3 regions of the Colwellia sp. MT41 genome follow, and region 2 is predicted to be linked to each of the others. Evidence: predicted binding sites of a transcription regulator. Region 2 holds the regulator's gene; each other region holds the start of a gene.
What was found. Region 2 encodes FNR, which switches genes on or off when oxygen is low (the NO sensors DNR and NnrR bind a similar motif). Its sites were predicted from a motif close to TTGATCTAGATCAA; they were not measured.
Positions count from the first base shown of each region.

Region 1: CMT41_RS02210 (polysaccharide biosynthesis tyrosine autokinase) is a predicted target of FNR. The motif match lies at 2,601-2,614, and genes of this name have one in related genera.
Region 3: CMT41_RS13390 (GbsR/MarR family transcriptional regulator) is a predicted target of FNR. The motif match lies at 2,959-2,972, and genes of this name have one in related genera.

Region 1 covers NZ_CP013145.1:516,259-521,416, forward strand. Annotated here, with positions in the region: gene CMT41_RS02200 (polysaccharide export protein) at 895-2,022, shown strand; gene CMT41_RS02205 (low molecular weight protein-tyrosine-phosphatase) at 2,028-2,486, shown strand; gene CMT41_RS02210 (polysaccharide biosynthesis tyrosine autokinase) at 2,766-5,075, shown strand; gene CMT41_RS02215 (oligosaccharide flippase family protein) at 5,155-5,158, shown strand, end outside.
Region 2 covers NZ_CP013145.1:2,548,074-2,553,231, reverse strand. Annotated here, with positions in the region: gene CMT41_RS10900 (biotin-dependent carboxyltransferase family protein) at 1-737, shown strand, start outside; gene uspE (universal stress protein UspE) at 826-1,773, opposite strand; gene fnr (fumarate/nitrate reduction transcriptional regulator Fnr) at 1,932-2,651, opposite strand; gene CMT41_RS10885 (sulfite exporter TauE/SafE family protein) at 2,705-3,451, opposite strand; gene ccoS (cbb3-type cytochrome oxidase assembly protein CcoS) at 3,455-3,661, opposite strand; gene CMT41_RS10875 (heavy metal translocating P-type ATPase) at 3,690-5,158, opposite strand, start outside.
Region 3 covers NZ_CP013145.1:3,133,850-3,139,007, reverse strand. Annotated here, with positions in the region: gene cydB (cytochrome d ubiquinol oxidase subunit II) at 1-855, opposite strand, end outside; gene CMT41_RS13395 (cytochrome ubiquinol oxidase subunit I) at 848-2,248, opposite strand; gene CMT41_RS13390 (GbsR/MarR family transcriptional regulator) at 2,361-2,912, opposite strand; gene CMT41_RS13385 (phosphoribosyltransferase) at 3,292-3,849, opposite strand; gene zntR (Zn(2+)-responsive transcriptional regulator) at 4,283-4,702, shown strand; gene CMT41_RS13375 (SO_0444 family Cu/Zn efflux transporter) at 4,683-5,158, shown strand, end outside.

The sequences.
Region 1 (5,158 bases), 2.0 Mb from region 2:
GTGTAATGTACAAAGTCTATTGTAGTTGGTAGATGTTAGATGAAGAGCGTAATTTATACAAGCTAATTTATCGTGACAGAAACGACGAAAATAGTGGTGATATTGCTTTGTCTATTTACCAATAAATGAGTGGTATTTATCAAGGTAAAAACAGCTTCAACAACCAGCCCACAAGTCATTCCCGTGGTTACTTAGTCGGGAATTCTGTAGGCGGGAATTTATTCGCGCATCACTTAGACATTTATTCGTGCATCACTTAGAGATTTATTCGCGCTTTGGGCTGGATCTTCGACAAGAGAACTCGAAGATGACAAGCATCAACAGCATCAACAGCATCAACAGCCTCACCAACCGTCATTCCCGAAGTATCTTGTCGTAAATTTTGTAGGCGGGAATTTATTCGCGCATCACTTAGATATTTATTCGCGCATCACTTAGATATTTATTCGTGCATCACTTAGCAATTATGTTGAATCCAAGCACATTCGCCTCAATCCATAACTCCTGCTATATAGAGGGTGTTAGAGGGTAGTATAAAATATCAGCATTAAAACTTGATTATTTTTCAATACTCTACTACGAAAATCACGGTATTTCTTCTTTCTCTGTAGACAGGGAGCTATTTCTTCAGTAAGATTCTGCGCAAATAAAGCTTTCAAATTGTGTGCTACAAAAACAGGACACCACTGGTCTGCTATAGATAACAAATTCGATTTTTCCTTTAAATACAAGCTACTAAATAATAGTGCTGTATATAGGCAGAATAAAACCTAAATAAAAGCTATATAAAAAAGCAAATACTGCACCCATTGTTGAAAGTGCTACCTTGCACAAAAAAGCAATAATAACAGGGCAGTTGCACGAAGCTAGCGAAGGAAAGAGCAAATCTATACAATGTTAAAATACTCTAAAAAATTGGTTATCTCATTGTCACTAGTGATATTGAGTGGTTGTAGCATGATCCCTGGCAGTCATATGGAAGGCATAGATGTTGATCCTGAAACCTCTACCCTAGAACAAGACTTATCTAAGGTTAAAATCTCCATAATTGACTCGGCACTCATTGCTCGATTAAAAGACAGTCAACAAGTCGGCTTAAAAGCTAAAAAATATACACCAATAATCACCGAAGGTTATGATTATGTCTTGGGCATTGGTGATGTCTTATCCATTGGTGTTTGGGATCATCCTGAACTCACTATTCCTGCCGCCGTACAACGTACCGCAGAATTTGATGGCTTTAGAATTCAAACCGATGGCACTATTACCTATGCTTATGCCGCTAATATACCTGCCGCAGGTAAAACCATTAGCCAACTGCATAAAGTTTTAGTGGCAAAGCTTAGTCAAGTTATCGAAAAACCGCAGTTAGATCTGAAAGTAGTTGCCTTTAGAAGCCAAAGAACCTACGTAACCGGTGAAGTAAAAAGGCCAGGGGCATTGCCGATAACCGAGATCCCACTGACCTTAATAGACGCCATTAACCAAGCCGGTGGTTTAAGTGAACGAGCCGATTGGCGTACCGTTATTTTTACCAGTGGCGAGCAAACCGAAATCATCAGACTTGATGACTTTTATACCAAGGGTGATTTAAGTCAAAATAGATTACTTAAACATGGTGATATTATTCATGTAAACCGCTCTGATAACCAAAAGGTATTTGTTTTAGGTGACGTAAGAAAAGCCGGCAGTATTGAAATTAACCGTTACGGCTTAAGTCTTGCTGAAGCATTAAGTGATGTGGGTGGTTTGAATGACGCAACAGCAGATGCTAACGGTATATTTGTATTACGTAAACGCCCTGCTAACGATGAAGGCATTATTGCTGATGTTTATCAACTACATGCACAAAACATAGTGGCGCTTGTGTTAGCCGACCAATTTAAATTACAACCACGTGATATTATTTATGTCACTACTGCACCAATCGCTCGTTGGAATCGTCTAATCAGCCAGTTAGTACCAACACTACAAGGGCTTGAGAATATCTCCACCCTTAAAACACAAGGTGCTTTCTTCTAATGGCCATGTTTAACGCTATTTTAGTGGTCTGTGCTGGCAATATTTGCCGCAGCCCGACAGCAGAATACCTGTTTAAAGACAAGCTGAAGGGAAATCTTCAAGATAACTCAGCGGCTAGCCAGATAAAAGTCTCGTCAGCGGGCTTAACCGCTTTAGTAGGTAAAGGTGCAGAAGCGACGGCAACCAACATAGCCTTAACAAAAAATATTGATATGAGCGGCCATAAAGGCCGTCAGTTAAGCTCAACGCTAATCGCTGAAAATGATTTGATACTGGTGATGGAAGAGCGGCACCTAACAGATTTATTGGGCCAATATCCACAAGCCAGAGGCAAAACCTTTTTACTGGGTAAATGGATCGATGATACCGAAATACCAGACCCTTACCGTCAAAGTCATGAAGCGTTTGACCATGTTTATCAGTTAATTGATAAAGCCTGCAGCGCTTGGATAAAATATATTTAAAGCAGAACTGAAAGCAGAACCAATAAAAAATTATGCCAATGACGTGTACTCAGGAACTCTTGGTAAACGTCATCTTCGAAGTCTTTGATCGAAGATCCATTGCTGTTTATACACTGGATCCAGGACAATAAGCTCCATGCATTGTCTAATAAGTGCCATCCATAGCACGTCCGATTAAAACACTACGGGGATGACGATCCTGAACCAAGTACATAAGCATGAAAAATTATAACGATTAAGTTTAAATTCACAAAAATTTATTAAAAGTTACTCAAAAATATGTCAATGAACGAAAATATAAAACCAGCATCAGTGCCAAATCAACAGGGTAACAACAACAACAACAATAATGCTGCTGCCAGTAATGAAATTGATTTAATGGCGCTGTTTGGTGCCTTACTTGATCGCAAAATATTTATCGGGGTAGTTACTGCTGTTTTTGCCCTAGTGGGTATTGCTACTGCACTTTATTCTACCCCTATATATAAAGCAACGGCAATGATACAGGTAGAAGAAGGCGGTGGTGGGATGCCTGGGCTTGGTGATATGGCCAGTATGTTTGAAAGTAGCTCTAAATCAATTACTGAAATTGAGTTATTAAAATCACGTTCAGTGATCGGTGAAGCGGTAGATAACTTAGCACTAGATATTGTGGCTCAACCTAAATTATTCCCAATAATCGGTGGCCGTAGTTTTAGAAAATTCAATGCAATAAAGCCTGGCGACATAGCAACGCCAAGCTTTGGTGCCACCAGTTACGCATGGGGTGGTGAACAAATTGATATATTCCGTTTTGAGGTACCTAAGTTTGCCATCAATCGAAGTTATATCGTACAAGCGGGAGAAAATAATACCTTTACACTATTCTCTGGCGATGGCGAAAAAATACTTGCCGGCAAGGTCGGTACTGAGGTTAGCAATGGCACTTTCACTCTAACCCTTAAAACGCTAATTGCTCGAGCGGGCACAGAATTTATTATTACCCGTAAAGACAGATTAAATACTATTTTAAATCTGCAAGCGGCCATTGGCGCCATTGAAAAAGGCAAAGATTCGGGTATAGTCAATTTAAGCTTTGAGCATGAAAGTCCAGAGTATAGCCAAGCAGTGCTCAATGAAATCACCCAAATTTATGTACGCCGAAATGTTGAACGTAACTCAGCCGAAGCTAAAAGCTCACTTGATTTTCTAGCGGTACAGTTACCAGCAATCAAAAAACAGTTAGAACACTCGGAATCGTTATTTAATGATTACCAAAAAAATCAACAATCGGTAAACATCACCCTAGAAACCCAAGGGGTATTAGAGCAAATTATTGAGCTTGATACCAAGTTGCAAGAACTTGATCTTGAACGCTTAGCCATGTCACGCAAGTTCAAACGTAATCACCCAAATTATCAAGGTATCGTTGAGCAAATATCAGCCGTACAAAAACAACGTGATGGCTTAGCGCAAAAAATAGCAGATTTACCTGAAATGCAGCAAAAATTACTGCGTTTAACCCGTGATGTTAAAGTAGGTAACGAAATCTACATGATGTTATTAGGCAAGGTACAAGAGTTAGACATTGTTCGTGCCGGTACGGTGGGTAATGTCCGTATCATTGATGTTGCTGAAGTGAACACCACCAAACCAGTTAAACCTAAAAAATCCTTGATTGTCGTTATGGCAACCATGCTCGGCGGTATGTTAGCCATCGCCATAGTGTTAGTACAAAAAGCATTGCATAAAGGCGTGGAAGACCCAAGTGAAATTGAAGCCATTGGTTTACCGGTTTATGCCAGTGTGCCCTATTCTAGCCATCAAGTTAAATTGACCGGCTCTGCTAAGGGGTTTACTAAAGGAATAGCTAAAGGCTTATCTAAAGGCATAGCTAAAGGTAAGCAACGGCAGAGCGACAAAATAAATAAGTTATTGGCGGTTGATAACCCAGCAGATCTTTCCATAGAAGCACTGCGTAGCTTACGTACCAGTTTGCACTTCGCCATGATGGAAGCAAAAAACAATATTATAACTATTTCAGGACCATCACCTGAGGTAGGTAAATCTTTCATCACCGCAAATTTGGCTGCTGTACTGGCACAAAGTGGCCAAAAGGTGCTGATTATAGATGCTGATATGCGTAAGGGTTATTTACAAAAGCATTTTGCTTTAAAGTGGGAAAATGGCTTGTCTGATTACCTCTCCGGACAACAAACACTTGCGCAGGTAACCAAAACAACCAATGTTACAGGTTTAGACATTATTACCCGTGGGCAAGTACCGCCTAACCCTTCTGAGTTACTTATGCATGAAAATTTCAGTAACTTGATCACCGAAATAAAAGCTAAATACGATATCATCCTTATTGATACACCACCTATTTTAGCGGTAACAGATCCCGCCATTGTTGGTGGTCATTCCGGCACCATGTTACTGGTGACTCGTTTTGGTCAAAATACCATTAAAGAAATTGATTATGCCCGCCAACGTTTTGAACAAAACGGTATTGACGTAAAAGGCGTAGTATTTAACGGCGTAGTGAAAAAAGCCAGTAACGCCTACGGCTATTACGGTTACTATAATTATGAATATAAATCGGATACATAGATTGAAAGAGCAATAAGTTAAATTATAACTTGGCTTTGGATTAAATTTATTTTTTAAATTGTTGTAGGGTAATTAGATCATGT
Region 2 (5,158 bases):
TTATTGCGGTTACCGGTGCACCCATGCCGCTAACCGTCAACGGCCGCGCAAAAACACTTTGGCAAAGCTTCCTTGTTAAAGCCGGTGATAGTGTTTGCTTGGGGTTTGCGTCTGTTGGTGTACGTTGCTATTTAGCGGTAGCGGGTGGCTTTGTCATTAAAGCCAGTTTTGGTAGCACAGCCACCGTTTGTCGAGAGTCGGTCGGCGGCTTAAAGGGGGCTAAAATCGCCGTTAATGAGGTATTACCTTGCCATGTTGTGTCGAGAGGAGGTTATCTGCGAAAACACTTAATGCTACCTGAGTCTCGACAACCCCACTATGCCAATGAGGTGCTATTACACACGGTACTCAGTTATCAGCAGCAACACTTCTCCGCGATAGAGAAAAGGCTGTTCTTTGCTAATGACTATCAAGTGAGTAAACACTGGGACCGTATGGGTTATCGTTTGCAAGGGCGAGCGATAAAGGCAGATATTAATGGTATATTATCGGAAGGCATTTGTTATGGCGCCGTGCAAATACCGGCAGATGGTCAGCCCATAGTGTTACTGAATGACAGACAAACTATTGGCGGCTATCCTAAAATTGGTGCAGTTATTTCATCCGATTGTGCCAAGCTTTCGCAATTACGCCAAGGTGATAGTGTGCACTTTGAGGCTATCTCCATGTCACAAGCAGATAACTTATTTCACCTTAACTTAAGTCGCCTTAAACAAGCGCAGCTTATTCACTTATAACTAGCGGCATTAACAATATTTAAAAGACAAAACGGCAACACTGAGGTAGTTTTGCCGTTTATTTAAGTTTTTCGTTTGCGGGGGCCGTTTAATCAGCCAGTGGTGACACATAACCATCAGGTTTGAGGGCCAGTACATCACAGTTTAACTGGTCGATAACATGCTCGGCCGTATTACCAATCAGCGCGGCAGAGATGCCAGTACGACCAACAGTGCCTAAGATAACTAATTCAGCATCAATTTTTAACGCTACTTGCTCAATAACGCTTTCGGGCAAACCTTCTTCAACATAAGTGTTAGCCAAGGGAATGTCAAAGCTATTTGCGTGCTGTCTCATCGCTTCTTGATGGTGTGCTTGCATGGTACTGTTGTATTCACTGGCATCAAACTCTGGGATTTCAATAGCAATATTGACTGGGGTACCAGGGTAGGAGTTCACTAAGTGCACATTGGCGGTAATTAACTGGGCAAGATTTTTTGCTTGTGTGGTTATGGTATTATTTAAAGATAAGTGTTCAGTTTCATCACTACCAACATTAACCGCCGCTAATATATTGCCTTGTAGAGGCCACTCGTGCTCTTTAACGAGTAACACTGGGCAAGGACATTTTCTCAATATATGCCAATCGGTTGGGGTGAATACCACCGATTTGAACTTATCATGTTGGTGTGTGCCTTTAATCACTAAATCATAATTATGTGCAATAACTTGCTTGATAATGGCTTCAAAAGGTCGGTTATGCCAAACCACTTGGCTGGTAATCTTCATTTTGCAATTTGTTGCTAAGATAATGTCATCTAGCCATACTTGTCTTTCTTTAATAACCATTTGGCGCATGTTATCTCGGTCGACACTGGATAAAATAGTGGTCATCTCATAAGAAAAATCAAAAATACTAAAAAAAGCGGTAATATTTATTTGCTGATCAGGGCGAGCCGTGTGAATTCTTTCAGCAAGGTCTATGGCTCTTTTAAGTGCTTTTTGTTCTTCTGTTGTCGGATCAATCACAACAAGGATATTTTGATACATGTCCATGGCAACCTCTGGCAAAATAAAGGGTAAGTTCAGCAACGTTAGCTTATTTATAGCAAAGTTGACAAATTAATGCTTGTTTTAAATCAAGTTTAATTTTCTTTGGTTTTATTATCTTTAGGAATATATAAAACCAAGAGCAAGAAACTAGTTGAGGGGGGTTAGAGCGCGGCTGTCTCACAGAGTTTGTCGGTATCTAAGATGGTAATTAATTTACCATCGACTTTAATTAAAGCACTTTTATGGAAGCGATTAAATAAGCGGCTAACCGTTTCCACGGTTAAACCAATATAATTGCCAATGTCACTACGGGTCATGGTCAAACGAAACTCTGTCGCTGATAGGCCACGGGCATGGTAGCGCTCACTTAAGCTGACGATGAAGGTGGCGACACGTTGTTCGGCATTTTTTCTATTAAGCAGGGTAAGCATTTGCTGATCAGTTTTAATTTCGTTACTCATCAAACGTAACACCTGTTTTTTCAGCTTAGGCATAGTATCAGATAATACATCTAACTGAGTATATGGAATTTCACAGACCATTGAGGTTTCTAGCGCTTGGGCAAAACTTGGGTGAGAATCTTCAGCGATGGCATCAAAGCCAAGTAAATCACCCGCTAAATGAAAGCCAGTAATTTGCTCTTCGCCTTGTTTATTAACGGTAAACGTTTTGAATGTACCTGAACGTATGGCATATAAGGCATTAAATTTTTGACCATCATGAAAAATTTTATCGCCTTTATGAACCGGACGTTTACGGTCAATAATTCCGTCAAGGGTATCAAGTTCTTTATCATTGAGAGAAAAGGGTAAACATAGCTCACTAATACTACAGTTTTGACAATTGATATGTTGTGTCGAAGGACAATTTATATTGGGCATGTTATTACTCTGTGATCTAACTAGTTACACTAAAATAAGGCAAGTCTATGTTATTAGAACATAAGTTGATATGCAACAATAAAACTATAGCAGCCATAGCCAATAAGTGAAATTGCCATGATTTTCCTAAAAATGTGGTTGACTAGTAGTTTTTTTATGCTACCGATCCCCAGTGATAATGCTACTAAGGCCGGTAAAGTGCCTAAACCGAAAAAAAGCATAATTGCTGCGCCTGTTAGGCTACTACCGCTAGCGAGTGCCCACGTTAGGGTCGAATAGACTAAGCCACAAGGTAACCAGCCCCATAAAGCGCCTAAGCCCAGTGCTTTTTTACTATTATCAACAGGGATCACATGTTTGGCAAGTGGCGATATAAACCCCCACAAACCTTTACCCAGTGATTCAATGCGGTTAAGCCATAAAAGCCATTGTCCGATATATAAACCCAATAAAATAAGGAAGACAGCGGCAAGTAAACGCAAGCCAGCAATAGGTACGCCAATATTCTTAGCGGCAATTGAGCCAGTAAAACCGACAATCGCGCCAATTAAACAATAACTGGCAATACGTCCGATATGGTAGAAAAAGACTAAATTCAAACGAGATGTTGCTGGGGAGCAGTTGGACGGTGCAAGGTTTACCGTAACAGGTATATCGCCTGGGCTAGTGTTTTTAGCCCTTGCTAAGTGAGTCGGTTTGATAGCCGAGGTCAGCATAGTGGTAATGCCACCACACATAGCCAAGCAGTGACCAGAGCCGAGTAAACCGATGATAAAAGCGGAAAACAGATCTAAACTCATTAGTTATTTGAGACTTTTCTGTGCTCTGGCACTGCTGGCTATTTCATCCTCTGGCCTTTCTTTATTACTTTTTGGCTGTTGTTTTTCATCAAAAAGAATACTCATGCCTTGTTTCTCAAGGTCGTCAAATTGTTCAGCCTTCACTGCCCAGAAAAATAGGTAAATCGCTAAAGCGGTTAACATAACGGCGACTGGGATTAAAATATACATAATGCTCATTGTTAATTTACCGTTTAATTTACTGTTTAAGTATACGTAATGAATTACTAATCACTAGAATCGAGCTGGCCGACATGCCAATTACTGCCATATAAGGTGTTATATAACCGGCCACAGCTAAGGGTAATACCATAGCATTATAACCAAAGGCCCATAAGTAATTTTGGAAGATTATTCGACGCGTTCGGCGAGACACTTCTATCAAGGTATTGATACTGCTTAGTTTGTTATTAAGCAATATCACATCTGCGCCACTTTTAGTAATATCTGCACCACAGCCCATGGCAATAGATATATGAGCCGCGCCAAATACCGGTGAATCGTTAACACCATCCCCAATCATAGCGACGTTAAAACCTTGCTCTTGGGCATATTTAATTTGCTGCATTTTATCTTGGGCACTTAAGCCGCCCAAGACTGTATTAAGGGGGAGTATTTTCGCTAAATTGTCACATGCTACTTGGCCATCACCCGATAACAATAAAGTTTTGTTGTCTTTGTTTAAGCTAGATATGGTGGCAAAGGCTTCATCACGAACTTTATCAATTAAGTAAAAAGCGGCAATAATCTTTTTATTAGCCATTAACAGGCAGCGGGTACCATTAAATGATGGTGTATGACTATGATCCAGCACAGCGTTTTTCTCTAACCAGGAGCGTTTACCAATGGCATAGTCAATGTTATCAATAATACCGCTAACACCTTGACCAGAATGAACTTTTACCTGCTTCGCCGTTAGACTGTAATCTCTATGTTCGGCAAAAGGCTTGGCAATAGGGTGCTCAGAGTGCGCTTCTAATGCTGCGGCAATGGCGAGTACTTGCGCTTGGCTGTAGTTTGAGCCAGTAATACTTGCATCGTTATCAATTAACTCAACCAGGTGAATGGTAAATTCACCTGTGGTCAAGGTACCGGTTTTATCAAAAGCAAAACAATTTATTTTTGGCATGGTCTCCATAACATGACCACCTTTAATCATAATGCCAGCGCGATTTAACCGCGTAGTGGCACACGTTAATCCGGTAGGTGTTGCTAAAGAAAGTGCGCAAGGGCAGGTAGCCACTAAAACGGAAAGGGTAATCCAAAAGGCTTCTTCTGGCAGGTGTTGCTGCCAATAAATCGCCGTAGCAATGGAGGTTAATAGAATAAGGGCAATAAAGTACTGAGCTATTTTATCCGATAACTGGGCTATTTTGGGTTTGTGCGCTTGTGATTGCTCACTTAAACGAATCAGTTGGCTCAAAAATGATTGGCTAGTCGCTTGTTGCACTTGTACGGTAATATTGCCGTCACCGTTGAGTGTACCAGCGAAAACACGGTCATTTATTGTTTTACTAATAGGTAATTGCTCGCCCGAGAGCATGGCCTCATTTAATTGGCTAACGCCTGAGGTAATAACACCATCAGCTGGGACTACTTCACCGGGTTTTATAATAACGATATCGCCTTTAAGCAACTGTTTTGCTGCTACTAATACTTCTTTGTGGT
Region 3 (5,158 bases), 590 kb from region 2:
TAATTTACCCGGCACTATATAGGGGAAGAAGCTAAAGGCAAAACCAAAAAAGCATAAAGCAAATATAACAACAGCAGCAACAAAAGGTCGCCAACAGCCTTTATCCATTTCAGCAGGTAATGTTTTCAACTGTAATAAGCTGTAAACAAATAAGGCAAAACACAATACCGGTAAAGGCAATATATATAAGGTGGTCGGCCAAGCAAACCATTTAGCAAAAACATCAGGGTTAATTAAGGGGTTTATCGCTGAAACAGCCACTACGCCGATAAAGCAAATAACCCCGGTCTTTTTAGCCCAAGCTACCGCTTGTACTTGTAAGGCGCCTTCTGTTTTCATGATCAGCCAACATGCACCAATATAGGCATAGGCAGCTGCAACACCTAATGCACTGAGTAAGCTAAAGGCATAAGCTGCTAGAGAGTCTTCAAAGCTCATAACATACATGCCCAGCATATAACCTTGGCTCAAGGCTGCGAGTAATGAACCTACTTTAAAGACCTTGTCCCAGGTTGGTTTATGGCTAAATGCTGCTTTGGCTCTGAAATCAAAAGCGACACCGCGTAGTATCAAGCTAATTAATAATACCGCCGTGGGTAAATAGAGCTCTTTAAAAATGTGGCTATGGGCTGATGGAAAAGCAATTAACAACAAGCCAATAGCCAAGACCAGCCAGGTTTCATTGGCATCCCAAAAAGGGCCAATAGAGGCGATCATGGTATCGCTATCATCTTTTTGTGAAAGTGGTAGCAATATACCAACACCTAAATCAAAGCCATCTAATATGGCGTACAACAATATCGACAAGCCCATTAGCGAAACAAATATGACTGCCAGTGAATTAGCTTCAAACATTATCATTCTCCTTGGTATTCGGTGACTGGTTTGTTGAGTGAGCTATTGCTGTGTGAACCACAGGTTTAACTTTCTCATCATCAGTGATTTCTTCAATTTCAACTGCACGATTTGCCATGGTAAATAGTGTGTGTAAATACGCGGTCATTAACACCACATATAAAGTGAGATACAAGACGAGAGATAAAGCGACATTGCCAGGTGCTATAGTAGTTGCGGCATCTTTAACCGTTAAAATTCCGGTAACTAACCAAGGTTGTCGTCCTATTTCAGTAACATACCAGCCAGCTAATGTTGCTACCCAGCCAGAGAAACTCATGGCAACCAATACTTTTAACAGCCATCGCGGCAAAACATTATTACGCATGAGCTGTATTCGGCTAAACCAAGAGATGATTAGCATTAACATGCCAATGCTAATCATAATACGAAAAGCAAAAAATACGGGTGCTACGGGTGGGTGATTACCTTCAAATTCGTTTAAACCCTTTATTTCACCTTCAAGATCATGAGTTAAAATTAAACTGGCCAGTTTTGGTATGGCTATTTCAAAGTGGTTCTTTTTTTGCTCTTCATCAGGTATAGCGAACAGTATTAGCGGCGCGCCTTTTTGGGTCTGCCAAATTCCTTCCATAGCGGCAATTTTTTGTGGCTGATGCTCAAGGGTATTTAAACCATGCAGATCACCCATAAATATTTGTAGTGGTGTTAAAAACATTGCCACAGTTAAGGCTATTTTTAGTGTCAGTTTTGGGGCTTTTTTATCATCACCCTTAAGTAATCGATAAGCACTGATACCCGCGATTAAAAAGGCGGCGGTTAAGCCTGAGGCAATAAGCATATGGGTTAAACGATAGGGAAATGACGGGTTAAAAATAATGGCAAACCAATCTACTGGAAAAGCAACACCATCACGCATTTCATGGCCTTGGGGGGTATGCATCCAAGAGTTAAGGGCTATAATCCAAAAGGCGGACAGGGTAGTACCTATGGCAACAATGAAGGTAGATAAAGTATGTACTCTAGCGGAAACTCTTTTTATGCCAAATAACATAACACCGAGAAAACCCGCTTCGAGAAAAAATGCGGTTAATACTTCGTAGCCCAATAAGGGGCCGGCAATATTACCAACGGTTTCCATAAACTTGGGCCAGTTAGTACCAAACTGAAATGACATGGTAATGCCAGTAACTACACCAATGGCAAAGGTGAGAGCAAATATTTTTACCCAAAATCGATAGGCGCGCATCCAAACAGGATCGCCGGTTTGATCAAAGCGTAATTTGAAAAAAAATAAAAACCAACTTAACGCTATGGTGATTGCTGGAAAAAGAATATGAAAACTTATATTGGCGGCAAACTGAATGCGTGACAGCATTAACGTTTCAAGCACGATGGACTCCGTTAGTTTATCATTTACCCTGCAGGTAATAAGCTGCAGGGTAAATTGATAACGTTAGTAATTTATTATAGAAAGTTAAAAAACACATAAAAAACGGTTAAGATCACACTTTACCGTTGTTAATTAATTTATCTTTAAGGTTGATAATTTTACTTACCCCAGCGCCTAGTTTCATTAGCGTATTAAGCTGCTCTGGGCTCAGGCGTTGCAGTTCACTGGCCCAATGGGTGACGGTTTCGAGTAAGTCATGAATTTCATGCATCTGCTTTTGTGCATACTCTTCTTGTTGATTAGTCGGCTCAGTTAATAAGTTATCGCGCAATAGTGACAGGGTTGGGTCTATTTCGCGTTTACGGCGCTCTTCAAAGACCCGAATTGCCATTTCCCAAATAGAGCCTGCAGGTGAGTAATACTCTTTTCTGTCTTTAGGTTTATGTTGAACCTGTACTAAACGCCAGGATTGCAGCTCCTTAATACCCATGCTGACATTGCCACGAGAGATATTAAGTGCCTCAGAGATTTGTATAGCACTTAACGGCTCTTGATAAATAATTAATAAGCCATACATTTGACCGACAGTGCGATTAAAGCCCCATCGGCTGCCCATTTCGCCACAATGCATAACAAAAGATTCTATTTTTGACGCCAGTATCATAAGTTCGTTCTGAAGTTTCAGTAATTTCTGAAAGTTTAAACTTATATTGATATAGATCAATGATTAATTTGCTCTATTTTGTACGGGTTATTCCTAGCAAGTAATAAAGACATTGACATGAAAATTAAAGGTTTATTTAAGTTACTATCAAATAATTATTAACTTGTTATTTAATTTTTATTAGCTGATAAATGTAACCTAGTAATGGAGTATTGCCGGGGGGAGCTTTTAAAAAGAACAGCATATATCCTCGCTGGCTAAAACCATGAGCTTTATCAAGCTAAGCGATTAAAACTGGCTTTAATATAGCTAAGGCAAAAAAAAAGCATGTCTTGATGACATGCTTTTCATAGCGATTTAACGCTTAACTAAACAAACGCTAGATTAATAAATCGTGAATATTGACGAGATCTTTTTTACCCGCGATGATTTCATCAGGGGTTAAACCAGATAATTCATGGGGGAACACTAACCATTCATCAGAGGTATGAACAAAGTAATCAGGAGCAAAATCTACTTTTGAATTTTGCGGTTTATACCAAGGACAAGCAACACGAACATCTTGTGGCATATTATTGCGCATATTTTTCTGCAGCTGCTTGATAAGTGCATCTATGCTTCGACCGGAATCAAAGACATCATCAACAATGAGTAAATCATCGCTGGCGTTGGCATTTTCTATAATGTAATGCAGGCCGTGCACTTTAATTTCTTTATTTTGTTTATTGATCCCATAATAAGACGAAGTACGAACGGCAATATGATCAGTTTCCACACCTTTAAAGTCGAAATATTCTTGCACAGCGATACCAATAGGTGCACCACCACGCCATATGCCGACGATAAATTGTGGACGAAAGCCATCTTCAAATACTTTGGCGGCTACACGAAACGAATCTTCTAATAATTCTTGTGCGGTAATAAAATGTTTTTCCATTGCCGAGGAAACCTTTGTTGAAAAAATAATAAGCGTTAATTATAACCTGACTATGGAAAATAGTGTACCGCTAGCAACATTAAAAATGTGACAAAAGTACAGGAACTAACGTGTGCCTTATAAAATAAGCATAAAAATAGCCTTTGTTTTTTGCGCAGGGCAGAGCACAAACGATTAAATTACTTTACCGCTGATCTTGGTGGCAGAGTATTACGCAAGTGGTTACTTTCTGGGTTTATGTGGTTAAAAAGTCACTAGCTGAAAAAGTGCAGGCAGTTTTTCCGGTAAAGGCGGGGGGAAATTTTAACGGCTAAAAAATGATAAAAGGATAAAATAGTTAAATAGTTGTTTGACATTGGAGTTAACTCCAAGCTTTATGATGTAAGATATTCATTAAGGCTGGACTTTTACAGAATTAAATACGGGATAGATTATGTATAGGATAGGTGAACTGGCGCAAAAATTATCGGTATCGACAGATACCTTAAGGTATTATGAAAAACATAAATTGTTAGCCGCGACCAGTCGTGCCGATAATGGTTACCGTTTATATAATGAGGGAGCACTGAGGATTATGCAGTTTATCATCCGAGCTAAAGCTGTTGGTTTTAGTTTAAAAGAAATCAGTGGCTTACTCTCTATTAAAATTGATAAAGCCAGTCATAGTTGTGCTGAAGTCAAATCATTTACCGAGCAAAAACTTAGCCAAGTAAATAATAAAATAGCCGAGCTGGCATGTTTTAAAGGCTCACTGGAATTATTAGTTGCGGCTTGTTGTGGTGGCGAAGAAGAAGCAACCCACTGTTCAATTTTATCTGCACTGGAGAATGTCGATGCAATTATTAGTAAGTAATTTTTGGCAGTTGTTTGTACTTTCGGCCCCTTGGTTAATGTTAGGTTTATTGATCGCGGGCTTAATTAATGTTTATCTACCAAAGGATTTCCTCATTAAACACCTAGGCAGTGATGGTCTGCTTACCACGATAAAAGCCGCGCTGATTGGCGCACCTATGCCACTGTGTTCATGTGGCGTTATTCCCGCTGCTTTAGCACTGAGGCGAGCGGGCGCTTCTAAAAGTGCCACCACGGCATTTCTCGTTTCTACTCCAGAAACAGGCATAGACTCGATCTCGGTATCTTATGTGTTACTTGGCCCATTTATGGCCATTATCAGGCCTATTGCTGCGATAACAAGTGCAATTGTCGCAGGGGTTCTGGTTGGTCGTGATAGCAAAGATGAGTTAGTTCAGCATGAAACTAAAACTAATAATAAAAATAATAATAAAACAGAAACTAAAGCTGAAAATAA